2 linked regions of the Aggregicoccus sp. 17bor-14 genome follow. The protein of the gene in region 2 interacts with the protein of the main gene of each other region in a pairwise test. Links are inferred from orthologs where the notes say so. Each region holds a gene or a part of one and is shown on either strand. Other genes may lie near its edges. The genes, in order: acpP and FGE12_RS01535.

Region 1 (16,024 bases), on a different replicon or contig from region 2:
GCCCAGCTGCTCCAGGTCCTCGCGGCGCAGCGCCATGGACTTGCCCACCACGAGGTCCCGGCCCGCCAGCTCCTTCGCGGCCAGCATCCCGGGCGCCACGCTCGAGGCGAGGTGCAGGTTGTCCAGGAGCGAGCCCAGCCGCCGCTCGCCCACGCCCAGCACCGGGTGCGTGAGGCAGCCCACCTCGGGGTCGCCGAAGGCGTGCGCCACCTCCCAGAGGTAGCTCGGCCCCACGCGCACGTTGGAGTCGCTCACCACCAGCAGGTCGTGGCGCGCCGCGTCCGCGAGCGTGATGAGCTGGTTCACCTTGGGGTTGAATCCGGGCTCGCCGTGCTGCAGCGCGAGCCGGAAGCGCGTGGGCCAGCGCGCCACCGCGCGGCGGGCCACGGCGTAGGCCGGGTCCGAGCGGTCCTTCACGCCGAGCACCACCTCGAAGTGGGGGTAGTCCAGCGCGGCGAAGGAGGCGAGGTTCTCCTCCAGGTCGTCGTCCACGCCGCACAGCGGCTTGAGCACCGAGATGCCCACCGCCTCCACGGGACGGGGCGGCTGCGCAGGCGCGCGCCGCCAGCACAGCAGGGTCACGGCGAGCTGCACCGCGAGCGCGACGAGTCCCACGGCGGCGAGGGCGAGCAGGGTGAGGCTGAGCGACGTGAGCATGCGCGGCGTTCTCCCGGATGAGCGGGCCGCGGGGAGGAGGTCCACGCGGCCACGGGAGAGACGCTACGGGGCGGCTGGGGCAGGGCCGCGGCGGTCGGAAGACGGCCGCGAAAACTCACTGCGACAGGCGGGTGAAGCGGGCGCGGGCTAGCGCGCGAGGTTGCGGCTGTGCGGGTGGCGGATGTCGGTGCCGCGCACCATGTACACCACCATCTCGGCCACGTTCAGCGCGTGGTCGCCCACGCGCTCGAGGTGCTTCGCGATGAACATGAGCGCAGTGGCGCGCCGGATGTTCTTCGAGTCCTCCATCATGTAGGCGAGCAGCTCGTTGAAGATCTTGAGGAAGAGCGCATCGAGCAGGTTGTCGCCACGCAGCACCTCCTCGGCCTTGGCGGCGTCAGCGGACACGAAAGCATCCAGCGCCTTCTTCACCTGCTCCTGGCTCAGGTGCGCGAGCTTCGGCGTGTCCACGTAGGGCGCGAGCGGGGGCACCTGGTTCAGGTCGATGGCGCGCTCGGCGATGTTCACCGCGAGGTCCCCGATGCGCTCGAGGTCCGTCACGATCTTCAGCGCGGTGGTGATCAGGCGCAGGTCACTCGCGGCCGGCTGGCGCAGCGCGAGGATGCGCCGGCACATGTCGTCGATCTCCACCTCGAGGCGGTTCACCTCGCCATCCGACTGGGTGACGCGCTCGGCGAGCGCGCTGTCGCGCTCGGTGAGCGCGCGCACGCTGTCGGCGATGTTCGCCTCCACCTTCGCGCCGATGGTGAGCAGCTTGTCGCGCAGGTCGCTCAGGTCCTGCTCGAACGCCTTGTCCGTGTGGGTCGCCGGCATGCCTGTCTCCCTACGCCTACCCGAACTTGCCGGTGACGTAGTCCTCGGTGCGCCTCTCGCGCGGGTTGGTGAAGATCTGCTCGGTGCGCCCGCACTCCACCAGCTCGCCCATGTAGAAGAAAGCGGTGCGGTCGCTCACGCGGGCGGCCTGCTGCATGTTGTGGGTCACGATCGCGATGGTGTACGTCGCCTTGAGCTCGTGGATCAGCTCCTCGATCTTCGCGGTGGCGATGGGATCCAACGCGCTCGCCGGCTCGTCCATCAGGAGCACCTCGGGCTCCACCGCGAGCGCCCGCGCGATGCACAGGCGCTGCTGCTGGCCGCCGGAAAGCCCCATGGCGCCTGAGTCGAGGCGGTCCTTCACCTCGTCCCAGAGCGCCGCCTGGCGCAGGCAGCGCTCCACGGTCTCCTCGGTGCGCCCGCGGATGCCGTTGAGCCGCAGCCCGGAGGCCACGTTGTCGAAGATGGACATGGTAGGAAAGGGGTTGGGGCGCTGGAACACCATCCCCACGCGGCGGCGCAGCTGCACCGGGTCCACGTCTCCCGCGTACAGGTCCTGCCCCTCCACCAGCACGCGCCCCGCGGCGCGTCCGCCGGGCACCAGCTCGTGCATGCGGTTGAGGCAGCGCAGGAAGGTGGACTTGCCGCAGCCCGAGGGCCCGATGATCGCGAGCACGCTGTGGACCGGCACGTCCAGCGAGACCTTCCGCAGCACCTGGCTCTGGCGGAACCAGGCGTCGAGCTGCTCGACCTGGATCTTGTTGCGCACGTTCGTGCTCATCCGGCCCTCCCGAGCCGCGAGCGGGTGAGGAGGCGGGCGGCGAGGTTGAGGCCCCCGACCAACAGGAGCAGCACGAGCGCGGCGCTCCAGGCCTTCTGGTGCCAGTCCTCGTAGGGGCTGATCGCGTAGTTGAAGATCTGCACGGTGAGCGAGGCGGTCGGCTGATCCGGCCGCGTGTTCCAGTACTGGTTGTTGAGGGCAGTGAAGAGCAGGGGCGCGGTCTCTCCGGCGGCGCGCGCCACGGCGAGCAGCACCGCCGTCACGATGCCGCCCATGGCGGTGCGCAGCACGATGCGCAGGCTCGTCTTCCAGCGCGGCACGCCCAGGGCGAGCGAGGCCTCGCGCAGGGACGGGGGCACCAGCCGCACAAGTTCCTCGGTCGTGCGCGCCAGCGTGGGCACCATCAGCAGCGCGAGCGCCACCGCCCCGGCGATGGCGGAGAAGTGCTTCATCGGCACCACCACCAGCGTGTACGCCACGATGCCCACCACGATGGAGGGCACGCCCGAGAGCACCTCGGCGGTGAAGCGCACGGCGCGCCCGAAGCGCCCGTCGCCCTGCTCCGCGAGGAACACGCCCGCGCCGATGCCCAGCGGCAGCCCGATGAGGCAGGCGAGCAATACCAGGTAGAGCGTGCCCAGCAGCGCGTTGCCCACGCCGCCGCCCGGCTCGCCCACCGGCGTGGGCAGGGCCGTGAAGAAGGTGAGGGAGAGTCCCGCCGCGCCCCGGCTCACCACCAGCCAGAGCAGGGACAGCAGCGGCACCAGCGCGCCCAGCAGTGCGAGCCCGCACAACCCCGTCATCAGGACGTTCACCGCCCGCCGCGCACGCACGCTCCTCACCGTGCACCTCCCACGGCGCGCCCGCCCACGGTGCGGATGAGCAGCCGCGCGAGCGTGTTGAGCAGCAGGGTGAGGGCGAAGAGCACCAGCCCCAGCGCCGCGAGCGCGCCGGTGTGCAGCCCGGCCGTCGCCTCGGCGAACTCGTTGGCGATGACGGCGGGCAGCGAGTAGCCCGGCGCGAAGAGCGAGGCGCGAATGTCCGGCGAGTTGCCGATCACCATCGTCACCGCCATGGTCTCGCCCAGCGCGCGCCCCAGCCCCAGCAGCGTGGCGCCCAGGATGCCCGCGCGGCTGTAGGGCAGCACCGCCAGGCGGATGGCCTCCCAGCGCGTCGCCCCCAGCGCGAGCGCGCCCTCCTTGAGGTTCTGCGGCACCGTGCGCATCACCTCACCGGTGATGGACGAGATGGTTGGCAGGATCATCACCGCGAGCACCAGGCCCGCGGCGAGGTAGCCCACGCCCAGCGGAGCGCCCTGGAACAGCGGCAGGAAGCCCAGCGCCTTCGCGAGCGCCGGCTCGAGCGTGGTGCGCAGCCAGGGCACGAGCACGAACAGCGCCCACAGGCCGTACACCACGCTGGGGATGCTCGCGAGCGTCTCGATGGCGAAGTTCACGCCGGGCCGCAGCCACTTGGGCGCCATCTCGGTGAGGAAGAGCGCGAGCCCGATGGACACCGGCAGCGCCACCACGAGCGCAATCGCGCTGGTCACCAGCGTGCCGTAGATGAAGGGCAGGGCGCCGAAGACCTCGGACACGGGGTCCCAGTCGGTCCCCTTGAGGAAGGCGCCGAGGCCAATGGCCGAGATCGTGGGCCAGGCGGCCTCCGCCAGCACGAAGACGATGAGGCCGGCGATGACGAGCACGGCCGCGCCCAGGGTGGCCAGCAGGGCCCCCCAGACGCGGTCGCCGACGTTCGAGCGGCCGCGGCGCCGGACACGGCTCAGCGCCTGCGGCCGGGCTGCGATGTCACTTGCTGGAAGCAAACGGAACCGGCTTTCCCTGGACGGTCATGGTGCGCAGCTTCGCCTGGACCTTCGCCACCACCGGCGCGGGCAGCGGCGCGTAGTCGAGCGGGCCGGCCATCTTCTGGCCGTCGTGGAGGGCCCAGTCGATGAAGCGCAGCATCGCGGCGCCCTTCACCGGGTCCTTCTGGTCCTGCGGCACCAGCAGGTAGGTGAACGAGGCGATGGGGTAGCTGTTCTTGCCGGACGCATCGGTGATCGAGACGCGGAAGTCCGCGGGCACCGTGACGCCCGCGGCCGCCGCCGAGGTGCTCTCGATGCTGGGCTTCACGAACTGCCCGTCCTTGTTGCGCAGCGCCGCGGTGGGCTGCTTCGTCTGGTTCGCGTACGCGAGCTCCACGTAGCCCAGCGCGCCCGGGGTCTGCTTCACCTGGCCCGCCACGCCGTCATTGCCCTTGGCGCCCAGCCCCGTGGGCCACTTCACGCTCTTGCCCGCGCCCACCTGCTGCTTCCACTCCGGCGACACCTTGGCGAGGTAGTCGGTGAAGATGGCCGTGGTGCCCGAGCCGTCCGAGCGGTGCACGATGGTGACGGCGAGGTCCGGCAGCTTCACGCCGGGGTTGGCCTTGGCGAGCGCCGGGTCGTTCCACTTCGTGATCTTGCCCAGGAAGAGGCCGGAGAGCGCCTCGGGGGTGAGCTTCAGCTCGGTGACGGGAGCATTGAAGGTGAGCACCACCGCACCCAGCACGGTGGGGATGTTCACGGTGCCCGGAGCCTTCTGCAGCTCCTCGTCGCTCATCGGCGCGTCCGAGGCGCCGAAGTCCACGGTGCCCTTGGTGATCTGCTGGATGCCGCCGCCCGAGCCGATCGCCTGGTAGTTGAACTGCTGGTCCGGGTGCAGCTTGTTGTACTCGCTGAACCACTTCGTATAGAGCGGCGCGGGGAAGGTCGCGCCCGCGCCCGTCATCAGCACGGGGTCCGCGGCGAGCGCAGTGCCCGCGACGGTGAGGAGGGCTGCTGCGAGGAGCTTCTTCATGGTCCAGGTCCTTTCACCGGCTGAACGCCGGTGCGTTTGTAGGGTCGGAACGGCTGCGGCGATGTGACAAGCGCGTGACAACCCCGGGCGCGCCTGCTGGCCCGCCCGGGGAGCGCGGGGGTGGGACGGCGGGGCGGGACTAGAACTTCACCTCGGCGAGCAGCTTGCCGCGGGTCTCGTTGGGCTTGAGGGTGGCCGCGCCGTAGGTGGTGCGCTCGATCTCCACCACCGACTTGATGGACTTGCTCCACTTGTAGCCGACGCCCGCGAGGCCGAGCTTCACGTTGTTCCCGTCCAGGGTGGTGTCCGGGTCGATGTTGTCGTAGCGCGCGAGCAGGTCCACGTTCGCCACGGGCCCCGCGCCGAGCAGCCCGAGGTTGAGCACCGCGAAGGCGCTCACGCCGCGCGACTTCACGGTGGGCTCGGCCGGGTTGACGGTGAAGCGGGTGACCTTGTCGTTCGCGTCGCGCCCGGCGAAGTACTCGGCGGCGACCGTGAGCGGCGCGCTCTGGTAGCCCACCTGCCCGATGGCGCGCTCCTTGGTGTTGGAGATGCCCTTGGCGTCGTCGTACTTGCCGGTGGAGGCGTAGCCGGTGACGAAGAGGCCCGCGGCCGCCCCCCCCATCCCCGCGAGCGGGTTGAGGGTGAGGCGCCCTTGCAGCTCCTTGCGCTTGCCGAGCTCGGCGGACTTCCAGCCCTCGCCGTTGTTCACGTTGACCTGGTAGCTGCCGTACTTGCCGGGAATGGTGCCGCCCACGGCGAGGCCCAGGTCCGAAGAGGTGAGGTAGCCCCAGCGGTCCACCGCCACCGGACCGGTGACGCGGTAGCCCCAGAGGTCCTCCTCGTAGGAGATCCACGCGAGCGGCAGCTGGCCCACGCGCAGGAAGCTGCCCGTGTGCCAGAGGTCCTTCACCTCGAGGAAGGCGTACTTCGTGGTCACGTCGAAGTACTGGTTGCCGCCCTGGCGCAGGTCACCGCCCTCGAGCGTGGCCTGGAAGCGCACGGTCTTGGTGAGCTGGAACTCGGACTGCAGGTAAAGCCGGTCGATGCCGAAGGAGTTGGCGTTCTCGGTGGGACCGCGCAGATCGTACGAGTAGCGCAGGTAGCTCTTACCGGAGAGCTTCACGCGGTCGATCCAGCTGCCCGAGGCCTCCTGGGGCTTCTTCTCGGCCTGGCTCGTGGTGGAGGTGACCTGACCCGCCTCGGGGGGAGGCGGCGTGGCCTGCGCGGGAGCGGCGGGCTGCGCGGAGGACGGGGTGGAGGGCTCGCTGGTCTGCGCGAGCGCGGGAGAGGTGGCAAGGGTCAGCAGGGCTGCGACGAGGCTGCGGTTCACGGGTTGGGCTCCGTTGGTTGACTTGCGGACTGCGATCTAGAGGTCGCCTGTGGCTGCTTCACGGCTGGGCCGTGACATCTCTGCAACGAGGCGTGTGACGCGAGGCGAGGCGCTCAGGCAGCGCGCGGATCCACGAGCCGGTAGCCCACGCCGCGCACCGTCTCGAGCAGGGCGCGCGCGGGCCCCAGCTTGTCGCGCAGGCGCATCACGTGCGTGTCGATGGTGCGCGTCTCCAGTGACGAGGAGAGTCCCCAGACCTCCTCGAGCAGCGCCTCGCGCGTCTGCACGCGGCCGAGCCGCTGCAGCAGGTGCTCGAGCAGCCGGAACTCCAGTGCGGTGAGCGTCACCTCGTGCCCCTCCACGTAGAAGCGGTGCGCCTCCACGTCGAGGGAGAGGGGGCCGAGACTCAGCGGCTCCGCACCGGCCTTGCCGGAGGGCGCGCGGCGCAGGATGGCCTGCAGCCGCAGCACCAGCTCGCGCACGCTGAAGGGCTTGGTGACGTAGTCATCCGCGCCGAGCTCGAAGCCGCGCACGCGGTGCTCCTCCTCGCCGCGGGCGGTGAGCATCACGATGAGCACGTCGCGGGTGTCGCTCGCGGCGCGCAACTCGCGGCACACCTCGGTGCCGGGCAGGTCCGGCAGCATCAGATCCAGGAGCACCAGATCGGGGCGGCGCTCGCGCGCGGACTGCAGCGCGGCCGCGCCCGTCAGCGCCACCGAGGTGGAGAAGCCGGCACTGCGCAGGTTGAAGTCGAGCAGCGCGGAGAGGTCGTGCTCGTCTTCGACGATGAGGACGTGGGCCATGCGCCCACCCTCTCGCGCTCACTTTGCCCTGGCGTGACGAGCCCGCAACAAGTGCGTGACGCGCTCCGGGGAGAGCGGGCGCTACGGGTCGAAGCTGGTGCCGGTGCCCTGGGGACCGGGCTCGCCGCCGCCTGCGTCCGCGATGCCCGAAGCGCCCGCGCCCGACTCGTCCCCGTGCGCGCCCGCGTCCTCGGCGGCGTCCGGCAAGGGATCGTTCAGGTCGTGCGGCCCATCGTGCAGCAGCGCCGGGTCCACCTCACCGGGCGGCAGGTCGCAGGGGGCGAGCGGCGCCACGTGGGGCGCGCGCGGGCCGTGCGGGCCATGTGCTCCGTGAATGCCCGGCCCTCCGCGCGCGGACAGCGCCGCGGGAGGCAGGCCCGAGTGCCGCCGCGCCGCCTCCATCAGGGCCGCGTGGTGGCGGTAGCGCGCCTCCACCAGCTTGTGGATGAGCAGCGGGCCGCCCGGCACGCGGCGCGCGGTGATGGCCTGGGTCGCCTTGCGCACGGGGTAGCGCACGCGGCGGATCTGCACGCGCCAGCCCTTGGGCGTGAAGGTGAAGACGCCGTAGGCGGGGCGCAGGTCGCCGTCGCGCGGGATGCCGGCGCTGGCCACGTCCGCGATGAGCAGCCGGCCCACGCGCCGCCGGTAGGGGAAGTGCAGGTGGCCGAAGGCGCAGGCGGCCGCGTCCAGGTGCTGGAAGAAGCGGCGCACCGCGAGGTCGTCCAGCGTGGGGTCCAGCGACTCCTCGAGGTTCTTGGGGTTCGCGTGGCAGACGTAGAGGTCCTGCCCCTTGCGCGGGCTGTAGCGCACGCTGAAGGGCAGGGCGCCCAGACGCTGCAGCAGGCCCTCGCCCAGCTGGTCTCGCGTCCAGCGCAGGAGCTCCGTCTTCCAGTGGTCGCGCTCGCGGTAGGCGCCGCCCAGGTAGTTGCCCGCGAGGTAGCAGTCGGTGTTGCCCATCAGCAGGGCGTCGCAGCGGTCGAAGAGCAGCTCCACCGTCTCGCGGGGGTGGGCGCCGCGCAGCGCGAGGTCTCCCGCCGCCACGATGTAGTCGGGCGCCACGCGCGCGATGTCCTCGAGCACCGCCTCGCAGGCGGGCAGGTTGCCGTGGATGTCGGCGAGCACCGCGACCCTCATGGGGCCGCATCCTATCACCCCGGCGGCGGCGCGACGGGAGGACTTGCGGGCAGCCAGACCGTGAAGGTGGAGCCCCGGCCGGGCTCGCTCTCGACCCGCACCTCGCCCCCCATGGCGCCCACCAGGTGCTTGACGATGGAGAGCCCCAGCCCGGTGCCCCCCATGTCCCGGCTGCGGCCCGGGTCCACCCGGTAGAAGCGCTCGAAGATGCGCCCCAGGTGGCGCGCCTCCATGCCCACCCCGGTGTCGCGCACCCGCAGCACGAGGCGCCCCCCTGCCTGCTCCGCGCTCACCTGCACGCTGCCGCCCGCCGGGGTGTACTTCACCGCGTTGTCCAGCAGGTTGATCAGCACCTGCTCCACGGCGCGCGCGTCCCCGTGGGCACTCAGGTCCGCGGGCACCTCGAGCCCTACCGTCAGCCCCTTGCCCTCCGCCTTGAGCCGCACCGTCTCGGCCGCTCGCGCCGCGGCGGGTGCGAGCGGCACCCGGGTGGACTGCAGCCGCAGCTCTCGCCCCTCCAGGCGGCTGAGCTCGAGCAGGTCCTCCACCAGCTCGCCGAGCCGCTCGGCCTGGCGGTGGATGATGCCCACCATGCGCGGGGCGACCGTGGAGTCCGCGAGCGCGCCGCCCTGCAGGGTCTCGGCGTAGCCGCGGATGGCGGTGATGGGGGTGCGCAGCTCGTGGCTCACGTTGGCCACGAAGTCCTTGCGCACCTTCTCCAGGCGCCGCAGCTCGGTCACGTCGTGGAAGACGGCGGCGCTGCCGGGCAGCTCGCGCCCCAGCGGCGTCACGCGGATGGCGAGCGTGCGCGGGTACAGCCCCTCCAGCGCGAGCTCCAGCTGGGTGCTCTCGCCCTGGCGGCACGCGGCGAGCACCGCGGCGTGCAGCGGCTCGTGGCGCACCAGCGCGATGGGGCGCTGGCCGACAATCTCCCGCCGGGGCCCCGGCGACGTGGCGAGCAGCGAGGGCAGGGCGTCGTTGTGGCGCACCACGGTGCCCTGCGCGTCCGTCACCCAGACGCCCTCGGCCATGCTGTCCAGCACCGCGCTCTGGATGCGCGCCTCGCGCTCGAGGGCCGCGTTGCGGGCGGCGAGCTTCGCCTCGAGCGACTCGATGGCGCCCTGCACCTCCTCGAGCTCCCGCAGCCCGGGCGCCTGCAGCGTCGGAGGCGCGGCGCCCTCGCCGCGGCGGCGGGTCTGGCGCGCGAGCAGCTCGAGCCTCCGACCGGCGCTGCCCCGCGTGGCCAGGTAGGCCGCGAGCGCGCCACCGAAGGCGACGAGCGCGGCCTCCAGCGCCGCCGCGCTCCCATGGTCCAGCAGGGCGAGCAGCGCGAAGGCGGCCAGCGGCGGCGCGAGCAGTACCAGGAGGAGGGAGGTCAGGCGCATCCGGAGGCAGGGCTAGGGGACGCTCAGCTTGTAGCCCACGCCGCGCACCGTCTCGATGATGTCTCCGGCCGCGCCCAGCTTCTCGCGCAGCCGCTTGATGTGCGTGTCCACGGTGCGGGTGTGGATCTCCGCCTGGATGCCCCACACGTCCGAGAGCAGCACCTCGCGCGTCTGCACCCGCTCGGGCCGCTCCAGCATGGTGCGAAGCAGCCGGAACTCGAGCGCCGTGAGCACCACCTCCTGCCCTCCCACGCGCACCTGGTGGCGCGCCCCGTCCAGCTCGATGTCCCCCGCGCGCAGCAGCACCGCCTGCGCGCCGCCCTCGTCCGCCTCGCCGCGCCGCAGCACCGCGCGCACCCGCAGCAGCAGCTCGCGCACGCTGAAGGGCTTGGGCACGTAGTCGTCTGCCCCCAGCTCGAGGCCCTGGATGCGGTCGGACTCCTGGCCCTTCGCGCTCACGATGATGACGGCGGCGCGCCTGAGCTCGGGGTCCGCCTTGAGCAGGCGCAGGACCTCGGTGCCCGGCAGGTCCGGCAGCATCAGGTCCAGGAGCACGAGGTCCGGGCGGAAGGCGCGGGCGCGCGCGAGCCCCGAGGCGCCGCTGCCCGCGGCTTCCACCTGGAAGCCGGCCTGCCTCAGGTTGTACTCGATGAGCCCCGCGAGGTCCTGCTCGTCCTCGATGATGAGAATGCGCACCATGCGTCGACCGCCCTCTCCTGTGGCCCGGCCGTGCGGCCAGCCCGCACCTCCATAGCCGCGCGAGGGCAGGCCGCCGCGTGACGATGCTGTTACATCTCCGGGCTCACATGGCGCGTTGACTTTTGGGGGGTCCCTCTCTATGTTGCGCGCCTTTTTCGCCGGGAAAGCCTCGTAGATGGTCGTAAAGATTGAACAAATTCGCGAAGAGGGACTGCGGCTCGACGAGCCCGTCTCCACCGCCCTGATCCAGGAGGCGCTCGACCTGGACTCGCGCAGCGCGTCCGGCGCCGAGACCGGCTTCAAGGCGACCGGGCCCGCCCGGCTGAAGGCGTTCCTGCGCAAGGTGAGCGGGGGCGTGCTGCTCGAGGGCAGCCTGGACGTCTCCGCCTCCATCCCCTGCAAGCGCTGCCTCGTGGACGTGAAGCTGGACGTCCCCGTGCGCTTCACCCTCAACCTCGTCCCCGAGAGCCTGGTGCGCCGGGACGAGGAGGAGGGGGTGGAGGAGCACGTGCGCGGCGGCGAGGGGGAGAGCGAGGGCTCCTTCGACCTCCAGGACACGGACGAGGAGGTCTTCGACGGAAAGACGATCGATCTGGATCCGATCGTCCGAGAGCAGGTATTGCTCGCGCTCCCGATGAGCGTGGTCTGTCGGGAAGACTGTCAGGGGCTCTGCGCGCAGTGCGGCCAGAACCTCAACGAGAAGAAGTGTGGCTGTGAGCAGCGGGTCATCGACCCCCGGCTCGCCGCCCTGAAGGACATCAAGCTGAACTGACGGTTCCAATGTCCCCCGCAAGGGTTGTGGGGGCGGACGGAGCCGATGCCGAGGTGAGTCGTGGGAGTTCCCAAGAAGCGGACGTCGAAGATGCGGCGCGATCGCCGCCGTGCGGCCAACAGCAACCTGCGCTCGGCCGTGCAGGTCATCAAGTGCGCCAAGTGCAAGGAGCCGGTGATGCCTCACCGCGCCTGCGCCGCGTGCGGCCACTACGGCGGCCGTGAGGTCCTCGCTACCGAGTAGCGGGGGGCCCCTTGCGGCTCGTGCTGGACGCGATGGGCGGTGACCACGCTCCCGCCGCTGCGGTGGAGGGGGGCGTGCTCTACGCGCGCGCGCACCCCGGGCACGAGCTGCTGCTGGTGGGGGACGAGGCGCGCGTGGGCCCGCTCCTGGAGCGCGCCCGCCCGCCGTCCAACGTCCGGCTGAGGCATGCCTCGGAAGTGGTGGAGATGGCGGAGAGCGCCAGCGCCGCCATTCGCAAGAAGAAGGATTCCTCCCTCCGGGTGGGCTTCGAGCTCGTCCGCGATGGGGAGGCGTGCGCCCTGGTCTCCGCCGGCAACTCCGGTGCGGTGATGGCCGGAGCGCTGCTCGTGCTGGGGCGCCTGCCCGGCGTGGAGCGCCCCGCCATCGCCACGCTCTTTCCCGCGCTGCGGGGCGGCGGTCGCTGCCTGCTCCTGGATGCGGGCGCCAACGTGGACTGCCGCGCGAGCCACCTCGTGCAGTTCGCCGTGATGGGCGAGGCCTTCGTGCGCTCGCGCCTCGGCATCGAGCGCCCGCGCGTGGCCATCCTCTCCAACGGCGAGGAGGACTCGAAGGGCACCGAGCTCACGCGCGAGGCGAGCGCGCTCCTGCGCCAGGGCGACCTGCACTTCACCGGCTACGTGGAGGGCAAGGACGTCTTCAGCGGCGAGGTGGAGGTCGTCGTCACCGACGGCTTCACCGGCAACATCGTGCTCAAGACGTCCGAAGGCGTGGCCATGGGCGTCACGGGCCTCCTGCGCAACGCGATCGAGCGGCGCGGCGGCCTGCCGGAGCGGCTCGGCGCGCTGCTGCTCAAGAGCACCTTCGCGGGCCTCAAGCGCGTCGTGGACTACGCCGAGTACGGAGGCGCGCCGCTGCTCGGCATCAACGGCGTCGGAATCGTGGCACACGGGCGCTCGAGCCCTCGGGCGCTCCTCAACGCACTACGCGCTGCGGCGCAGACGGCAGAGGCCGGACTGCTGCCCGAGTTGACGCGTTGCATCGAGCGTGCCGAGGGCTGGTTTCCCGCGCGCCGCCGGGGAAAAGAAGCGACAGGAGAGGGGATTTCTGAGTAGAGAGCGCGCCGCGTTCACCGCTTCCAGAAAGGGCAGCGAAGGACATGAGCAAGGTCGCGTTCATCTTCCCGGGGCAGGGCAGCCAGAGCGTCGGGATGGGCAAGGATCTGAGCGAGCGCTTTCCCGAGGCGCGCGCCATCTTCGAGCGGGCGGATGCCGCCCTGGGCGAGCCCCTGAGCCGCCTGTGCTTCGAGGGTCCCGACGAGGCGCTGAAGCTCACCGCGAACACCCAGCCGGCCATCCTGACGGTCTCCGTGGCGGCGCACGCGGTGTTCGCCGCGCGCTTCGGCCAGGCGCCCGCCTTCGTCGCGGGCCACAGCCTCGGCGAGTACTCGGCGCTGGTCGCCGCAGGCTCCCTCTCGCTCGAGGACGCGGTGCACGCGGTGCGCGCGCGCGGCACCTTCATGCAGGAGGCGGTACCCGCGGGCGTGGGCGCCATGAGCGCGGTGCTGGGGCTCTTGCCCGCGCAGGTGAAGGCTGCGTGTGACGCGGCGGCCGCCGAGGTCCCGGGCGAGGTGGTGTCGCCCGCGAACTACAACTCGCCCGAGCAGACCGTCATCGCGGGGCACGCAGCGGCGGTGGAGCGCGCGGGCGCGAAGCTGAAGGAGGCGGGGGCCAAGCGCGTGCTGCCCCTGCCCGTGAGCGCCCCCTTCCACTGCGCGCTGATGGCGCCGGTGAAGCCGCGGCTGCAGGAGGTGCTCGCGCGCGTGCAGCTCTCCGCGCCGCGCGTGCCGGTGGTCACCAACGTGGAGGCCGCGCCGAACTCGGACGCGGCGCGCGTGGTGCCGCTCTTGCTCGAGCAGGTGAGCGCGAGCGTGCGCTGGGTGGAGAGCGTGGAGGCGCTGAAGGCCGCGGGCGTCACGCGCGTGGTGGAGCTGGGGCCGGGCAAGGTGCTGTGCGGCCTGGTCAAGCGCATCGCCAAGGACATCGAGTGCTTCAACGTCGAGGACGGAGCGAGCCTGGAGAAGACGCTCGCCGCACTGGGGGCCGCATGAGCACGCAGGGACTGCAGGGGAAGGTCGCGCTGGTGACGGGTGGCTCGCGCGGCATCGGGCGCGCGTGCGCCGTGGCGCTCGCCAAGGCGGGCGCGAAGGTGATCATCAGCTACGCGGGCAACGAGGCCGCGGCGCAGGAGACGCTGGGCCTCTTGCAGGCCGCGGGCGTCGCGGGTGAAGCCGTGAAGTTCGACGTGGCGGACGCCGCCGCGTGCCAGGCCGCGGTGGACGGCATCGTGAAGGCGCACGGGCGCCTCGACGTGCTCGTGAACAACGCGGGCATCGCGGTGGACGGCCTCATCATGCGCTTCAAGGACGAGGACTGGGACCGCACCCTGGACACCAACCTCAAGGGCGCCTTCGCGCTCATCCGCGCCGCGAGCCGCCCGATGATGAAGCAGCGCGGCGGCGCCATCGTGAACGTGAGCTCCATCGTCGGCGAGATGGGCAACGGCGGTCAGGCCGCCTATGCAGCGAGCAAGGCAGGGCTCATCGGCCTGACCAAGGCCGTGGCGAAGGAGCTCGCGAGCCGCAACATCCGCGTCAACGCCATCTCCCCGGGCTTCATCGGCACGGACATGACGCACGGGCTCAGCGACGAGAACAAGTCCAAGATGCTCGAGGCCATCCCCCTGGCTCGCCTGGGGAGCGCCGAGGAAGTTGCCAATGCAGTGCTGTTCCTCTCGAGTGACGCGTCCAGCTACATCACGGGCGAGGTCCTCAAGGTGAACGGCGGGATGTACATGTAGCCAGAGTGGTTGGAATGACTCCCGGCGTGGGGTATACCCCGCCGGATTTGACTGTCCGGGAAGCCTGACGGACCCCTACACGGTTGTTGGAGGAATCTCCTTTATGTCGACGTCCGCTATCGAGACCAAGGTCAAGTCCATCATCGCCGACCAGCTGGGCGTGGGTGAGGACGAGATCAAGCCCGAGGCCTCCTTCATCGAGGATCTGGGCGCCGACAGCCTCGACATCGTCGAGCTGGTCATGGCCATGGAGGAGGAGTTCGAGGTCGAGATCCCCGACGAGGAGGCCGAGAACATCAAGACCGTGGGCGACGCGATCAAGTACGTCGAGACCCACAAGAAGTAGGCATCACCCGGGGGCTGTTCCTGCCCCCGGAACAGGGAAGGGCCCGGAGCCGTGCGCGCCTGCGGGTGCGCGCGCTCCGGCTTTGCAATCCGAGGCGGAGAGAACGTGGCAAACCGACGCGTGGTCATCACCGGAACAGGGCTCATCACGGCGCTGGGCACCGGCACCGAGAAGAACTGGCAGGCGATGCTCGCCGGTAAGTCGGGCATCGCGCCCATCACCCGCTTCGACGTGGCGAAGCTCGACACCCGCTTCGCCGGCGAGGTGAAGGACTTCGAGCCGGAGCAGTTCATCGACAAGCGCGAGGTCCGCCGCATGGACCTCTTCGCCCAGTACGCGCTGGCCGCGGCCGACATGGCCATGAAGGACAGCGGGCTGCCCATCGGCAGCGACAAGCCCCACGGCTACGCGGCCGAGAAGGTCGGCGTCATCGTGGGCTCGGGCATCGGCGGCATCGCCAGCCTCGAGGAGCAGCACAAGAAGGGCGTGGAGAAGGGCTTCGACCGCCTCTCCCCCTTCTTCATCATCCAGATGATCATCAACATGGCCCCCGGCCTCATCTCCATCAAGTACGGCGCCAAGGGCCCGAACTGGGGTCCGGTGAGCGCGTGCGCCACGAGCGCGCACGCCATCGGCGAGGCGATGAAGAGCATCCAGGTCGGCGAGTGCGACGCGGTCATCGCCGGCGGCTCGGAGGCCGCCGTGACGCCGCTGGGCATCGGCGGCTTCAGCGTGATGAAGGCGCTCTCCACCCGCAACGACGACCCCGCCGGTGCGAGCCGCCCCTTCGAGAAGGACCGCGACGGCTTCGTCATGGGCGAGGGCGCCGGCGTGCTCGTGCTCGAGGAGATGGAGGCCGCGAAGAAGCGCGGCGCCAACATCCTCGCGGAGCTGGTGGGCTACGGCGCCAACTCGGACGCGCACCACGTGACCGCTCCCGCCCCCGAGGGCGAGGGTGCGGCGCGCTGCATGCGCCTCGCGCTCGCGAGCGCGAGCATGAACCCCGAGGACGTGGGCTACATCAACGCGCACGGCACCTCGACGCCCTTCAACGACGCGAACGAGACCAAGGCCATCAAGACGGTCTTTGGTAGCCACGCGAAGAAGGTCGCCGTCTCCTCCACCAAGTCCATGACCGGCCACATGCTGGGCGCGGCGGGCGGCGCGGAGGCGGTGGTGGCGGTGCAGGTGCTCACGCGCAACGTGCTGCCGCCCACCATCAACTACGCCACGCCGGACCCCGAGTGCGACCTGGACTACGTGCCGAACACGGCGCGCGAGACCCGGGTGGACGCGGTGATGAGCAACTCGTTCGGCTTCGGCGGCACCAACGCGGTGCTGCTCTTCAAGCGCTTCAAGTAGACCAACGCATGCCCCGGG
Region 2 (13,825 bases):
CCTCAAGGGCGGCGGGGCGCCCGCGTCCTACGACGCGAGCCTGCTCACGCTCCCCGAGGAGCAGGCGGTGCTGCGCATCATCGCGCGGCTCCCGGTGGTGGTGCAGGAGGCGGCGGACCAGCTGGACGCGAGCCTCGTCTCGCGCCTGCTGCTGGACCTGGCGGCGGCCTTCAGCCGCTTCTACACGCTGGGCAACCAGGACCGCGACAAGCGCGTGCTGGTGGAGGGCGAGGAGAAGGCGGCGCTGCGCGCGGCGCGGCTCGCCCTGACGGATGCGACCCGGGTCACCCTTGCGGCGGGGCTCACGCTGCTGGGCGTGGCCACCCCCGACACGATGTAGGAGGCAGCCCCCCGTGGAGAGCGCCGTGGTGCCCCAGGAGAGCCGCGAGCAGACCCTGAAGTGCGAGTTCGGGCCGGTGTCCCGCTGGCTCGGTGCGCGCTACTTCGACGGCGTGCGCTTCGCGCCCGAGGCCGAGGAGGAGCTGCGCGGCTTGAGCGAGCGCGGCTTCGTGGTCCACGTGATGCGCAGCACCGCGTGGATCAACTTCCTGTACCTCGCGTGGGCCATGGTGCGCCGGGGGCTGCCCGCGGTGCGCGCGGTGGTGAACCTGCGCCCCTGGTTCACCCGCCCCTTCGTGCGCACCGCGCAGCGCGGCGACTACGACGTGCGCTTCACCTACGCCCGGCGCCAGAGCGGCAGCGGCCTCATCTTCCTCAAGAAGACCGCCCTGCTCACGCCCGAGGGCAAGGACATCACCGAGAACCCCTTCCCGGCGCTGGTGGCGATGGCGCGGCGCACGGACACGGCCGTGTTCCTCGTGCCCGAGCTCTTCGTCTGGGAGAAGCGCACCAGCCGGCTCAAGCCGAGCCTCATGGACATGGTGTTCGGGAGCCCCGAGGCCCCGGGCTTCGTGCACTCGATGGTGGCCTTCTTCCGCAACTACAAGCGGGCCCAGTTCCGGGTGGGCGAGCCCATCGACCTGCAGCGCTTCATCCGCGAGAACCCGAGCGACTCGGACGAGCTCATCGCGCGCAAGGTGCGCAGCGCCCTGCACCACCACCTGTCGCGCGAGACGCGTGCGGTGTTCGGCCCTCCGGCCAAGAGCACCGACCGGCTCATCCGAGAGACCCTGCGCGACCGCGTGCTGCGCGAGAGCCTCGAGGAGGTGGCCAAGGCGAGCGGCCGCCGGATGGAGAGCGTGGAGCGAGAGGCGAAGCGCGACCTGGAGGCGATCGCCGCGCGCCCCGGTCCCACGGCGCTGGCCATCGCCTCGCCCATCCTCGACTGGGTGTTCAGCCGCATCTACGACGGCATCGACGTGGACGAGCGCGGGCTCGAGCGCGCGCTGCGGGCTGCGCGCGGCGCCCCCGTGGTGGTGTGCCCGTCGCACAAGAGCCACGTGGACTACCTCATCCTCGCGTGGGTGCTGTTCAAGCGCGGCTACAAGCCGCCGCTGGTGGCCGCCGGCGCGAACCTGAGCTTCTGGCCCCTGGGGCCGTTCCTGCGGCGCGCGGGCGCCTTCTTCCTGCGCCGCTCGTTCAAGGACGACAAGGTGTATGCGGCGGCCTTCCGCGCCTACATCAAGAAGCTCATCCACGACGGCATCCACCAGGAGTTCTTCCCGGAGGGTGGACGCTCGCGCACCGGCAAGCTGCTGCAGCCGCGCCTGGGCATGTTCAGCTGGCAGGTGGACGCGCTGCTCGAGCGCGCCAACAGCGACATCATCTACGTGCCCGTCTCCATCGACTACGAGAAGGTGGTGGAGTCCAGCTCGTACTCGAAGGAGCTCGCGGGCGGCGAGAAGAAGCCCGAGGACCTCAAGGCGCTGCTCACCGCGCCCAAGGTGCTCACCGCGCGCTACGGCCGCATCCACCTCACCTTCGACGAGCCCGTCTCGCTCGTGGAGTTGATGAAGGCGCGCGGGCTCTCGCTCGACGCCGGCGTGGACGAGGAGCAGAAGAAGGGCCTGGTGCGCGCGCTGAGCAACCGCGTGATGTACGGCATCGGGAAGGTGTCCACCGTGACGCCCAACGCGCTGGTCAGCGCCGCGCTGCTCGCGGGCTCGCACCGCGGCACCGGCATGCGCCGCGCACAGGTGGGCGACCGCATCCGCACCCTGCGCCGCATCGCCGGTGAGGAGGGCGCGCCGCTCTCGCACATCCTGCGCAACTCGCCGAGCGATCCCGAGGCGCTGGGGGCCATCCAGGAGGCGGGCCGCAGCTTTGCCTCGGACGGGCTCATCCGCACCCGCGAGGTGGAAGGAGAGCTGCTCTACGAGCCGGTGCCCGAGCGCCGCCCCGAGCTGGCCTTCTACAAGAACACGCTGATGAACCTGCTCGCGCCCCGCAGCCTCGTGGCGCACGCAGTGCTCGCGGGCGCCCCCGCCTCGCAGGCCCAGGTGAAGGAGCGCGCGCTGTTCCTCTCGCGCCTCTTCAAGCTCGAGTTCATGTACCGGGTGGGCGCGAGCTTCGACATCCTCTTCACCGAGGCCGTCGAGGCCCTGGTGCGCATGGGCCTGGTGCTGCGCACCGACGACGCGCTCGCCATCGCGCCCGAGGCGCACGCCCTGCCGGACCTGGACTTCCTGGCGGAGCTGCTTCGCGACTACCTCGAGGCCTACCTGCTCGCGTACCAGATGCTGGAGGAGGTGGCGGCGGGAACGGTCACCGAGCGCAAGGGCTTCGTGCGCGCCGCGCTGGATGCGGGCCGCGCCGCGCTGCAGTCGGGCAAGCTGCTCGCGCCCGAGGCGCTGTCCAAGCCCACGCTGGAGAACGCGCTCGCGTACCTCCTCGACCAGCGGCTGCTGGTGGAGGAGGACAAGAAGCTGCGGCTCGGTCCGGCCGCGCAGGACGCCGCGGCGCGCGCCCAGCGCCGCGCAGAGATCGCCCGCTTCCTCGAGCGCGGCTGACGCAGCACTGCCCAAGGAGTCCCCCGGTGGATGAGCTCCCCTCCAGCCCCTCCGCGCCAGAGCCCCCCGGGCTCGTGCGCGTGCGCAGCGCGCGGTGGCTCGCGGTGCTCTCGACGCTCATCGTCCTGGTGCTCTACGGGACGGTGGGCTTCGCGGTGCAGTCGCTGAACATCCCCTTCGGGCTGTGGTTCACCGAGGTCTTCGTCTTCCTCGCGGTGGGCTGGGTGATGCTGCGCCGCACCGGGCGGCCTCCCGTGGCCTACACGCACCTCGAGCCGCGGGGTTGGGGGCTCCTGGCATTCGGCTTCGCCCTGGGGCTCGCCAACTTCTTCGCCTTCGTGGTGCCCATCCAGTTCGCCGCGCAGGCGCTCGCGCCCGAGTCCTGGAAGGTGATGGACGTGAGCCAGATCTTCCGGGGACAGACCTCCCTGGAGCTCGCGCTGATCATCGGCGCGGTGAGCATCGCCGCGCCGGTGTGCGAGGAGTTCTTCTTCCGCGGCGTGCTGCAGCAGGGCCTCATGCCGCCGGCCTTCTCGCCCCAGCGCGCCGTGCTCCTCACCGCCGTGGTCTTCAGCGCGTTCCACATGGACCCCGTGGGCTTCCTCGCCCGCGTGGAGCTGGGCATGCTGTTCGGCCTGCTGCTGTTGCGCACCGGCTCGCTGTGGCCGGGCATCGCCGCGCACTCGGCGAACAACCTCATCTCCACCCTGCTCTACTTCGCTGCCGAGCGCGTCGGCGCCGGAGCGAAGGTGCAGGCGCAGGCCGAGGCGGCGTCCCCCCTCATGCAGGTGCTCGCGCCCGTGGTCATGGTGCTGCTGGGCATGGCCTGCTTCTTCGGGCTGCTGCTCGCTGCGCGCCGGCATCCGTCCTTCTGGCGCCCCGGCTCCCCGGAGCGGGTCGCCGCCGAGGCGCTGCCTGCGCCCTCGCTCGCGCGGCTCATCGCACCGTGGGTGCTCGCGGCGACCGCGGCCATCGGGGGGCTGGTGCTCGTGGACTCCCGGGGCCTGGAGCTGCAGCAGGTGGACCTGCGCATCCCGCTGCAGCCGCTCGCGGACGATGCGCCGGACGCGGCGCAGGCCGAGCGCACGGCGCTGCGGGAGCTGCGCGCAAAGGTGCGCCGCGGGGAGGCGCCCCTGAGCGAGTACCGCACCGAGCGCGCGCGGCTGAAGGAGCGCGAGCGCGGGGCGGCGCTGCACTGATAGGGGCGCAGCTTCGCCCGGCTCCCTCACCCCGAGCCGCTCCCAAGGTGGAGCGGGAGCACTCGGGGACTTACGTGAAGCGGTAGCCGTTCACGCGCAGCAGCGGACCGACCATGGCGGCGGTGACGCCGCCTCGGTCCACCTCGCCGTCGATCTCCACGCGCTTGCCGTCCTTCTTCAGGCCGCGATCTCCCCCGGCCAGCGCGTAGGTGCGGCCGTCGTCAGCCTCGAGCACCCAGACGCCCGTCTCGATGTCCCGGAACACCACCCGCCCGCTGAGCTTCATGCGGCCTCCCGCTTGAGCATGGCCCGCGCGATGAAGACGCAGGAGAGCGTGTTGAGCACGAGCCACGGCACCGCGAGGAACGCGAAGGGCAGGTACGCGAGCCCCGGCGCCCGAGACCACGCCGCGTAGGCGAGGAAGCCCGCGAAGCCCAGCGCCAGGCCCCCGACCACCGGGCGCAGGCCGCGCAGCCGGATGGCGAGCAGCGAGGCCACCAGCGGCAGCAGCGAGCTGTAGAAGAGCGGGTTCGCGAGCTTGCCGCGGCCGAAGATGATCCGCTGCCAGTCCGGCATGGGCAGCGTGAGCGTGCTCACCGTGTCCCCCGAGACGTGGTTGCGCAGGAAGAACACCCCCACCGTGGCGAGCAGCAGCGGCAGCAGGAAGGTGGGCCGGAGCAGGATGTTGAAGTAGCCGGGACGCTCGCGGCCGCCCAGGGTGAGCAGCACCAGCGCGAGCAGGGCCGCACTCCAGGCCAGCGGCTGCCACGCGGTCGGAGGCGCCTGCTGGCGCAGGGCCGCGAGCGCCCCCTGTGCATCCAGGAGGCCGTGCCCGTAGCGCTCGGCGTCGCCGCCCTCCACCTTCTGGGCGCCCGCATAGAGCGCCTGCTCCACCTGCTCGGGCGTCTCGGCGCCGGCGGCGTAGAGCAGCGCGGCGACGCCCGAGACGTGCGGCGTGGCCATGCTGGTGCCCTGGTACGCCGCGTAGATGGACTTCGAGGGGTCCCTCGGGTCCACGGTGTTCTGCAGGATGCCGCCGTGCGGCCCCGCGCGCTTGTCGCCGCCAGGCGCCGCGAGGTCCACCTCGGGGCCCCAGGACGAGTAGAAGGCGAGCTTGCCCTCCGGGTCCACCGCGCTCACGCCGATGACGCCCGGATAGGCCGCGGGGAACTCCACGTGCGCGCGCGAGCCGTTGCCGGCGGCGGCCACCACCGTGGCGCCCTTCTTGCGCGCGAAGTCGACGGCGTTGGCCACCGCGGCCGAGTGCCAGCCACCGCCCAGCGAGAGGTTGATCACCTTGGCGCCGTTGTCCGCAGCGAAGCGGATGGCGTCCGCGATGTCCGCCGAGGTGCCAGCGCCGAAGTGGTTGAGCACCTTCACCGGCATGATCGTCGCGTCGAAGGCCACGCCCGCCACGCCCTCGCCGTTGTTGGTGCTCTGGGCGATGGTGCCGGCCACGTGCGTGCCGTGGCCGTGGTCGTCATCCGCGTGCGTGTCGTCGTTCACGAAGTCGTAGCCCTTCGCGAAGCGCGTGGTGCGCAGGTCCGGCACCCGGTGGAAGTCCTGGTAGTCCTCGTAGGCCACGCCGGTGTCGAGCACCGCGACGATGACTCCCTTGCCGCGGCTCTGCTCCCAGGCGCGCGGCATGTGGATCATCCGCAGGTTCCACTGGCGCGCGTAGTCGGGATCATTGGGGACGAAGCCGCCCTCGTCGTCGCGAAAGCCCGGGCGGGGCGCCGCATCGGCGTCCGACGCCTCGGCCTCGGGCGGAAGGGTGTACACGGTGAGCGGCTCGGCGGACTCGACCGCCGGGTTCTGGCGGATGCGCTCGAGCACCGCGTCCACGTCCGGCACGCCGACGGCGAGCGTGATGCCGGAGCGCGGCCCCTCCACCGAGTTGAACTCGAGGTCCACGCCCCACTCGCGCTCCCAGGCGTCGAACTGCTCCTTCGTGGTGCCGTCCTTGAAGTCCACGACGATGCCGCCCGCGACCTGCGAGCCCTTCAGGGCGCTCGCATCGCGCTCGGGGTGGTAGGCGGCCCTGGGCGGCTCCTTGTGCGCGCCTCCACAGGCCGCCAGCGCCAGCGCCGCCACTGCCCCCACCGTCCCTGCCCGGGTCCACCGCGTCGTCGTCCACGCCATGAGCGAACTCCTTCCAGCGAGCCTACGAACGGGCCGGGAAACGATTGGGTCTGCGCCTGCGCCTGCCTGGCTCCCCTCCCCTTCTCCCTAGAGAATTCAGGAGGTTATGTCAGGCGCGCCGCTCAGGCGCTGCAGCCACTCGGCGACGAGGTGTCCGATGACGGGCAGGTTCCTGGGGAAGGTGGGGGCGGCGTCGGAGACGAGCTCCAGGCGGCCCCCCGCCTCGGACACCGCCTCCGCCATGGCTGCGCTCTCGCGCCGGTCGCCGCCCGCCCAGGCGATGACCAGGAGCGGCACCCGCACGCGCGCCAGGGCCCCCAGGGGCACGTCCCGGGGCTCGACGAGGGCGAGCGCGCAGGGCTCGGCGCGGCGCGCGAGGAGCGCGAGGGCGACCGGAGCGCTGCCGTGCAGGGCGGCGAGGGCGGCCGCGGGGCCGCGCGCGTTCTCGAGCGCCACGTCCAGCGCTGCCGCGGCGTCCCGGCCGAGCGCCTCCTGGTCGCCGCGCGCACCCTGGCTCGCCCCGACGCCGCGGTAGTTGAAGCGCAGGGTCGCGTGGCCCGCGCGGGCCGCCGCGAAGGCGAGCTCGGCGGCGAGGACGTGGTCCATGCCGCCCCCCTCCTCCGGGCGCGGCGGCAGGATGAGCAGCGGCGGCTGGCGCTCGCCCCGGTGGGCGGTGCCCTCCATGACCTCGGAGGCCGGACCCGCGCCGGTGTCCACGGGGATGAGGGTGGAGCGCTCCAGGAACTGGCCCTTGAGCACCATGGCGCTAGTCCTCGCGCGGCTCGTCGCGCGCGGTGAAGGCCAGGGTCGCGGCGCACTTCACCCCGGCAGTGTCGCTCGCGCTCAGCTCGAGCGTGCCTCGGGCGAGCGCGCCGCGCTCGGTGAAGGTCACGCGCACCACGCGCGAGCGCAGCTTCTGGTCGTTGGCGTCGAGGTCCAGGCGCTCCGCCTCGAAGACCTCGCCGGTGCCCGCGATGGCGCCGGGCGCCTGGATGACCGGGGCATCTCCGAGCACCCAGCCACCCGGAGGCGACTCAAGCTCGAGGTAGGCGCGCCCGCCGTCCGCGTCCCACAGCGTCCAGCGCAGCGCCTGGAAGCCGTTGTCGCGGGGGCGCTCGGCGGGGAGCACGCCGCCCTTGTAGCAGGAGGCCTCCAGGCGCGAGAGCGGCGCCGCGTCCACGGCGACGAGGTAGTGGCGCACCTGGGTGTCGCCGCAGCCGGCGCCGAGCGAGGCGAGCAGCAGCAGCGCGGGCAGGAGGGAGCGGGACATGGGAGGGGTCTCCTAGACGGACTGCAGGACGTAGAACTTGAGGTAGCGGCCTTCGCGGAACTGCAGGCGCACGGGGTGGTCCGGCGGCTGGTAGCGCTCCTCCACGAGCGCGAGGTCCACGCCCGCCTTGAAGCCCGCCTCCTTGATGGCCTCGAAGAAGGCCTCGGGGCTCACGCGCGCCGAGCAGGAGGCCGTGGCGAGCAGGCCGCCGGGGCGCAGGATGCCGAGCGCCTGGCGGTTGAGGGAGGCGTAGCCGTCGATGGCGGCCTCCACCGCGCGCTGGCTCTTCGCGAAGGCGGGCGGGTCCAGGATGATCAGGTCGAAGGTGCGGCCCTCCTCCTTGAACGAGGCGAGCAGCTTGAAGACGTCCGCGGCGAGGAAGTCGTGCTTCTCGGCGGGCAGGCCGTTGCGCGTGAAGTTCTCGCGGGCGAGCGCGATCGCATCCGCATCCTGGTCCACCGAGAACACGCTGCGCGCGCCGCCCAGGGCCGCGTTCACCGAGAAGCCGCCGGTGAAGCAGAAGCAGTTGAGCACGTCGCGGCCGGCGGCGAGGCGGCGGATGAGGTAGCGGTTCTCGCGCTGGTCGAGGAAGAAGCCGGTCTTCTGTCCGCGCAGGGCGTCCACCATGAAGGTGGCGCCGCGCTCCTGGATGGCGAGCAACTCGGGCGCGGGCGGACCCCAGAGCATGCGCCCCGCGCCGCGCTCCTCGTCCCCTTCTGCGTCGTCGCGGCCCACCTCGTCGCGGCCGATGACGCCCAGGAGCTCGGGCAGCGCCTGGCGAAGCGCCTCGACGATGAGCGAGCGGTACGGCGTGAGGCCCGCGGAGTAGAGCTTGAGCACCGCGTAGCGGCCGTAGAGGTCCACCACCACGCCGGGCAGGCCGTCCCCCTCGCCGTGCAGGAGCCGGAAGCTGTCCGTGCCGCTGAGGTCGATGAGCGAGCGGCGCTCGGCGAGCGCGGCCTTCACGCGGCGGGCGAAGAAGGCCGCGTCGATGGTCTCGCGCGGGTCGCGGGTGAGCACGCGCACCGCGATGGCCGAGTGCGGATCGTAGTAGCCGCGGGCCACGAACTTCCCGCCCTCGGTGAGGTCCACCACGCTGCCGGCGGGGATGCGCGGCGGGTGCTCGAAGGCCTTGCGGAAGGCCCAGGGGTGACCTGCGCGCAGGTGGCGCCCGAGGCCCCGGGCGAGCTCCAGCTTCACGAGACTGCTCATGCGGCGACTCCTTGAGATTCACGAGGGCCGGCCCGACGCTTTTCCCGGCGTTGGCGCTGCGCGAGCACGGCGCGCGCGAGCTCCTCGAAGCCTGCGCCCTCGGCGGCGCGGGTGATGAAGGCGGGGGGCGTATCGATGGCCGCGAGCACGGCGCGCACGTTGGCGACGCCCACGCTCACGGGGAACGCGCCGAAGAGGGGCGCGTCGTTGAAGGAGTCACCGGCGTACGCGTAGCGGCGCTCGCCGGGCTGCAGGACCTGGCCCCACGCGCTGCGCAGGAAGCGCGAGACGGCGGTGCGCTTGTCGAAGCGGCCGATCCAGCAGTTCACGTGCACCGAGGAGCGCACCGCGGTGACGCCCCGCGCGCGCAGCAGCGCCTCGATGCGGCCCGCCGCCGCGCTGCCCAGGCGGGCCTCCTCGTTGTAGTCGATGGCGAGGTCCACCTCGGTGTGCGCGCTGTCCGAGGAGAGGCGCGCGCCGGGCACCCGGGCGAGCACGCGCGCGACCTCGGCCTGGAGCCGGCGGCGGTTCACCGCGCGCACGCTCGCGCTCTGGGCGTACACCTTGCGCAGCGGCCCGCCCGGCCGGCGGTGGAAGAAGAGCCCGCCGTTCTCCACGATGACGCCGTCCACCGGCAGGGTGCGCGCCCAGGCCTCGCCCCAGCCCGCGGGCCGCCCGCTCACCAACACCACGCGCACGCCTCCTTGCGCGAGGGACTCCAGCGCGCGCAGCGTGGAGCTGCGCAGCAGGCCGTGGGTGGTGAGGGTGCCGTCGACGTCGGTGAAGACCGCCTCCACCGAGGAGAGGTCCGCGTCGCGCAGCGGGCGGGGATGCGGCATTGCCCCGAGCACTTACACCCGAGGGCCCCCCGGGCAAAGCGGGAAGGCGCGCGCCCCTCGCCTCCCCCCTAGCCTACGGGCAGCTGGGCGAGCAGCTCCTGGAAGGACTCGAGCGTGCCTCGCAGCTCCTCGCCCGTCAGCGTGGCGAGCGGCGCCTTGCGGGCGCGGCGCAGGAAGACGTCCAGGGCGGGGTCGCGGCCGTAGAGCGACTGGGCGCGCGCAGCGGCCTCCGAGAGCACCTTCGCGGCGAGCGAGGGATCGTAGCCGAACATCCCCATGGCCCGCTCCAGCTGCACGCCGCAGGCGGCCCACACCTCGCGGTCGTGGGAGATGAGGATTTGCCGGCGGTTCACCTGCGCCAGGTCTCCCACGAAGGTGTCCAGCTCGCTCGCCACGGCCATGAGCTCGGGCTGCGCGGGGGCGGGCTGGATGGCGAGCTTGCCCACCTGGGAGCGCACCTCGATGATGCGCCGCTTATCCTGGGCGCGCAGCGAGCGGTAGGCCTGCGTGCGGCCGAAGGCGTCCAGCTCGTTCTGCAGCTGCTGGGCGTTCCACTGCACGTCCTCGGGCTCGGCCTCGCGGATCTTCTGCACCCGCGCGCCCACGATGCGCCCGAGGTCCGCGACGATGGCGCGCACCACGATCGCGGCCTTCACCTCGGTGTCGTGGCCGGGGACCACGTCGCGCCGGTTCACGTCCGCGAGCGCTCCGGCCGAGTCGTACACCAGCGTGCCGATCTGCTCGCGGAACAAGGCGCGGAAGCGCTGGATCTCGGCGAGCAGGTTCCACCGGTCAGACACCACGCCGGGGCTGCGCATCGCCTCGCCCAGCTGGGTGATGCCCTGGGCGATGACGCCCATGGCCGCGTGCAGCACCTCCACCGACTCCTGCGCCTTGCGGGCGAGCGGGCTGGAGGGCGGCAACGGCCCCGCCTCCTCCGCGGCGCTGCGCACCGTGTCCGCGAGCCCGCCGCGCGGCTGCACCGGGAACTGCTCGCGCACCACGTTGAGCAGGGCGTTCACGTCCATCACCGTGTCGCGGATGACGGGCGCCATCTCCTCCCAGAGCGAGAGGTCGGCGCTGCCCTCGACGGACGTGGTCTCGTACTTCACGAGGTCCATGTCGCCGAGGCGCACGATGGCGTTCGCCGCGGCGGCGTACACCTTGCGCAGGCGGCCCGCGAACGCGCGCTCGGGCATCGCGGTGAGGAGCTCTTCGAGCCTCGCGGGGAGGGTGTCGGGTGAGGGGGCGGCGGCCACGGGGACCGCACTTTAATCGGATCCTGCCCTTCCTCTACCGGATGTTCACCCTCACGCGGCGCTTCCCCCCGCCGGGGCTCCTTCGGTAGAGCGGAGCCAGGCCCCCCTCCCCCCCTTCCCGGTCCTGGAGCACCCATGCCCACCCTGAACGTCGACGGCGTCCCCCTGCACTACCGCGACGAGGGCCGCGGCCTGCCCGTCCTGCTCTTTCATGCTTTCCCGCTCACCAGTGGGTCCTTCGCGCCCCAGGTGGCGGCGCTGGGAGGCCGCTACCGCTTCCTGCTGCCGGACGCGCGGGGCTTCGGCGGGAGCGCCCTGGGCGAGGGCCCCACCGAGATGTCCCGCATGGCCCGCGACGGCCTCGCCATCCTCGATGCCCTGGGCCTGGACACGGCCGTGGTGGGCGGGGTGTCCATGGGCGGGTACGCCTCGATGGCGCTGCTGCGCGAGGACGCGAGCCGCGTGCGGGCCCTGGTCCTGGTGGACACGCAGGTGACGGCGGACGACGACGCGGGGCGCGCCCGGCGCGAGACGCAGGCCCAGGACGCGCTCGCGCGCGGCGTGCAGTCCGTGCTGGAGAACAACCTGCCCAAGCTCATCACCTCGCCCGTGGACTCACGCGTGGGGCGCGAGGTGGCGGCGCTGATGCGCGAGGGGACTCCCGGCGGCATCGCGGCGGCGCTGCGCGGGATGGGCTTGCGCCACGACAGCAAGGACATGCTCGCGCGCTTCGCGGGGCCTGCCCTCGTGGTGGTGGGCGCCGAGGATCACGTGACGCCGCTCGAGAAGGCCCGCCAGATGGCGGACCTCATCGGCGGCGCCCAGCTCGAGGTCATCCCGGCGGCCGGCCACCTGCCGAACCAGGAGAACCCCGAGGCCTTCAACGGCGTGCTGGACGCCTTCCTCTCGCGCCTGCTCGCCGCCTAGCGGATGACGCGGCGGATGACGTTGTTGAACGCGTCCGTCACGAGGATCGACTCGTCCGAGGGGACGACCGCGAGGCCGGCGGGGATGGAGAGGTCCGCCTGGCTGCCGCTGCCCAGGGTGAGCCCCAGCTTCCCCGAGCCCGCGATGGTGTAGACGCGGCTGGAGGCCGCATCGGCGCCGGTGATGACCTTGCGCAGCCGGAAGTTCGCCGTGTCCGCGATGTAGATCTCCCCCACCGGTCCCACCGCGAGGCCCATCTGGGCGCGGAAGCGGGCCTGATTGCCGGGCCCGTCCGCGAAGCCCTGCGCGCCGTCCTTGCCCGCGAGCGTGGTCACCGCGTGGGGCGCCTCGGGCGCGATGCGCTTGAGCTTCTGGCTGTAGCCCTCGAAGACGAAGACTTCGCCGGCCGAGCCCACCGCGATGGCGCTCGGGTTGTTGAACCGAGCCTGGCTGCCGTCTGCGCCGTCCGCATCTCCGGCCTGGCCGTTGCCCGCGAGCGTCGTGACCTCCACCGCGTGGGTGATCGGGTCCACTCTGATCATGCGCACGCTGTTGCCCGCCTGGTCCGCGACGTAGACGTTGCCCAGCGAGTCCACGGCGAGGGCGGTCGGACGGTTGAAGCGCGCGGCCGGGCCTGCTCCATTCGCGTAGCCGGACTGGCGGCTGTCGGAGCCCGCGAAGAGCGAGACCCTCCAGCCCTGCGGCGTCTCCACGATGCTGCGGATGCAGTGGTTGTCCGAGTCCGCCACGTAGACGGTCCCGTCCGGGGCCACCGCCACGCCCGTGGGCTTGCGGAACTGCGCCGTCGCGCCGGCCACGTCGTTCAGCACCTTCACGGGTCCCAGCGCGCCCGTCCCGGCGACGAGGCTCACGGTGTGCTCGGAGTCGGTGCCGATCACGCGGATGCGGTTGTTGTTGGTGTCCGCCACGTAGACGCGGCCGTCCGGGCCCACGGCAACGCCCGTGGGACCGTTGAACAGCGCCTGGTCCGCAGGGCCCTCGCGGTAGCCGCCGCGGCCCGGCTGGCCGGCGAAGGCGTGCACCGAGCTCGCCCACACGGCGATGGGCTCGTTCTCCGGCGTGCCACTGCTCGTCACGGGCGCGAGCGCGCGGTGGGCGCGGCGGTGCTCGAGCGAGCGCTCCAGCACGTTGGCCGTCATGCGCAGGACGCGGTCGTCGTGCAGCTCGGGGTCCGAGCCGAAGGCGAGCGGCCACTGGATGGTGCCGGAGGCGAAGATGTGGGTGCCGCCGGGCAGATCGCGGTCCACGCCGTGCGAGACGTTGGGGATCCCCTCGGCCGTGAGCAGCGGGCTCTCCAGGCTCACGCGCTGATTCGTGGGCGTGCCCGCAAGGTCCGGCCAGATGCGATCCACCTCGAAGCCCAGCAAGCCGGGCAGCTGCGTGCCGGTGGTGAGGCCCGTGCCCTCGAAGAGCCAGTGGGACTCGTCTGCGACCACGAGCGGGAAGCTGATGAGCTGCCAGCCGTCGTACATCACGCCGAAGAGCTCGCTCTCGGGGTGAGGGTTGGGGTCGTCGCGGAAGCGCACGGTGCTCCCGGGCTGCGGGTCCAGCCACGGCGTGTTCTTGTAGCAAACGATGGTGCGCAGCTCGTTGCCGGCCCGGTCCTTCTCACCGCGCACGCGCCAGTAGGCGCCGTTCCCGCCGAAGTACGCGAGGCTCATCTTCCCGCTGGCGAGCGCCGCATCCACCTGCGTGCGCTGCTGCGTGGGCCAGTACTCGTCCTGGCCCGCGTGCACGTAGGCGCCGATCCCCTCGAGGAAGTTGCCGTAGCGCAGGAAGTCCGAGTTGGTGCCGTAGGTGACGTCGTAGCCCTCCTTCTCCAGCCAGGTGATGAAGGGCTGCTCGAGGTAGAAGACCTTGCCCCGGCCATCGTCCGCCTCGAAGGGCCGGTCGAACGAGACCTCGTAGCTGCGGTTGTACGGCATGCCCGAGGAGGTGGCGTAGAGGCTCTCGCCGCCCCAGCGGTTGTAGGCCTGCGAGGTGTAGAGGGCCGAGCCGTAGAGGAGCTCGGCGGCGCGGTCGTCGCGCACGATGAAGGGCGTGAAGC

Evidence for each region.
Region 1: the proteins of FGE12_RS01535 (region 2) and acpP interact in binary tests that used the Escherichia coli proteins (3 or more experiments, as listed by UniProt). The link is inferred for Aggregicoccus sp. 17bor-14 from one-to-one orthologs.

Annotation. Positions count from the first base shown.
Region 1 is NZ_VJZZ01000022.1:62,719-78,742, reverse strand. Bases 13,294-16,022 are described here. They hold acpP (acyl carrier protein), read left to right. Parts: upstream 13,294-14,401; coding sequence 14,402-14,644; downstream 14,645-16,022. Other genes in these bases: fabF (beta-ketoacyl-ACP synthase II), read left to right, coding at 14,750-16,006; fabG (3-oxoacyl-[acyl-carrier-protein] reductase), read left to right, coding at 13,546-14,298; fabD (ACP S-malonyltransferase), read left to right, coding at 13,294-13,549. Outside these bases: FGE12_RS28485 (glycosyltransferase), read right to left, coding at 1-657; phosphate signaling complex protein PhoU, read right to left, coding at 805-1,491; phosphate ABC transporter ATP-binding protein PstB, read right to left, coding at 1,508-2,248; phosphate ABC transporter permease PstA, read right to left, coding at 2,269-3,114; phosphate ABC transporter permease subunit PstC, read right to left, coding at 3,111-4,097; phosphate ABC transporter substrate-binding protein PstS, read right to left, coding at 4,081-5,112; FGE12_RS28455 (hypothetical protein), read right to left, coding at 5,252-6,445; FGE12_RS28450 (response regulator), read right to left, coding at 6,559-7,248; FGE12_RS28445 (metallophosphoesterase family protein), read right to left, coding at 7,330-8,382; FGE12_RS28440 (cell wall metabolism sensor histidine kinase WalK), read right to left, coding at 8,397-9,767; FGE12_RS28435 (response regulator), read right to left, coding at 9,780-10,466; FGE12_RS28430 (DUF177 domain-containing protein), read left to right, coding at 10,642-11,238; rpmF (50S ribosomal protein L32), read left to right, coding at 11,299-11,481; phosphate acyltransferase PlsX, read left to right, coding at 11,493-12,554; more of fabD, read left to right, coding at 12,599-13,293. UniProt on the Escherichia coli protein: Carrier of the growing fatty acid chain in fatty acid biosynthesis.
Region 2 is NZ_VJZZ01000001.1:336,566-350,390, forward strand. The notes cover bases 1-3,131. They hold FGE12_RS01535 (1-acyl-sn-glycerol-3-phosphate acyltransferase), read left to right. Parts: upstream 1-353; coding sequence 354-2,909; downstream 2,910-3,131. Other genes in these bases: argS (arginine--tRNA ligase), read left to right, coding at 1-340; FGE12_RS01540 (type II CAAX endopeptidase family protein), read left to right, coding at 2,936-3,131. Outside these bases: more of FGE12_RS01540, read left to right, coding at 3,132-4,108; FGE12_RS01545 (DUF5818 domain-containing protein), read right to left, coding at 4,179-4,394; FGE12_RS01550 (S8 family peptidase), read right to left, coding at 4,391-6,250; FGE12_RS01555 (alpha/beta hydrolase), read right to left, coding at 6,347-7,012; FGE12_RS01560 (hypothetical protein), read right to left, coding at 7,017-7,520; FGE12_RS01565 (class I SAM-dependent rRNA methyltransferase), read right to left, coding at 7,533-8,732; FGE12_RS01570 (HAD-IIB family hydrolase), read right to left, coding at 8,729-9,571; FGE12_RS01575 (hypothetical protein), read right to left, coding at 9,640-10,830; FGE12_RS01580 (alpha/beta fold hydrolase), read left to right, coding at 10,966-11,757; FGE12_RS01585 (N,N-dimethylformamidase beta subunit family domain-containing protein), read right to left, coding at 11,754-13,825. UniProt on the Escherichia coli protein: Catalyzes the transfer of an acyl group from acyl-ACP to glycerol-3-phosphate (G3P) to form lysophosphatidic acid (LPA). This enzyme can utilize either acyl-CoA or acyl-ACP as the fatty acyl donor.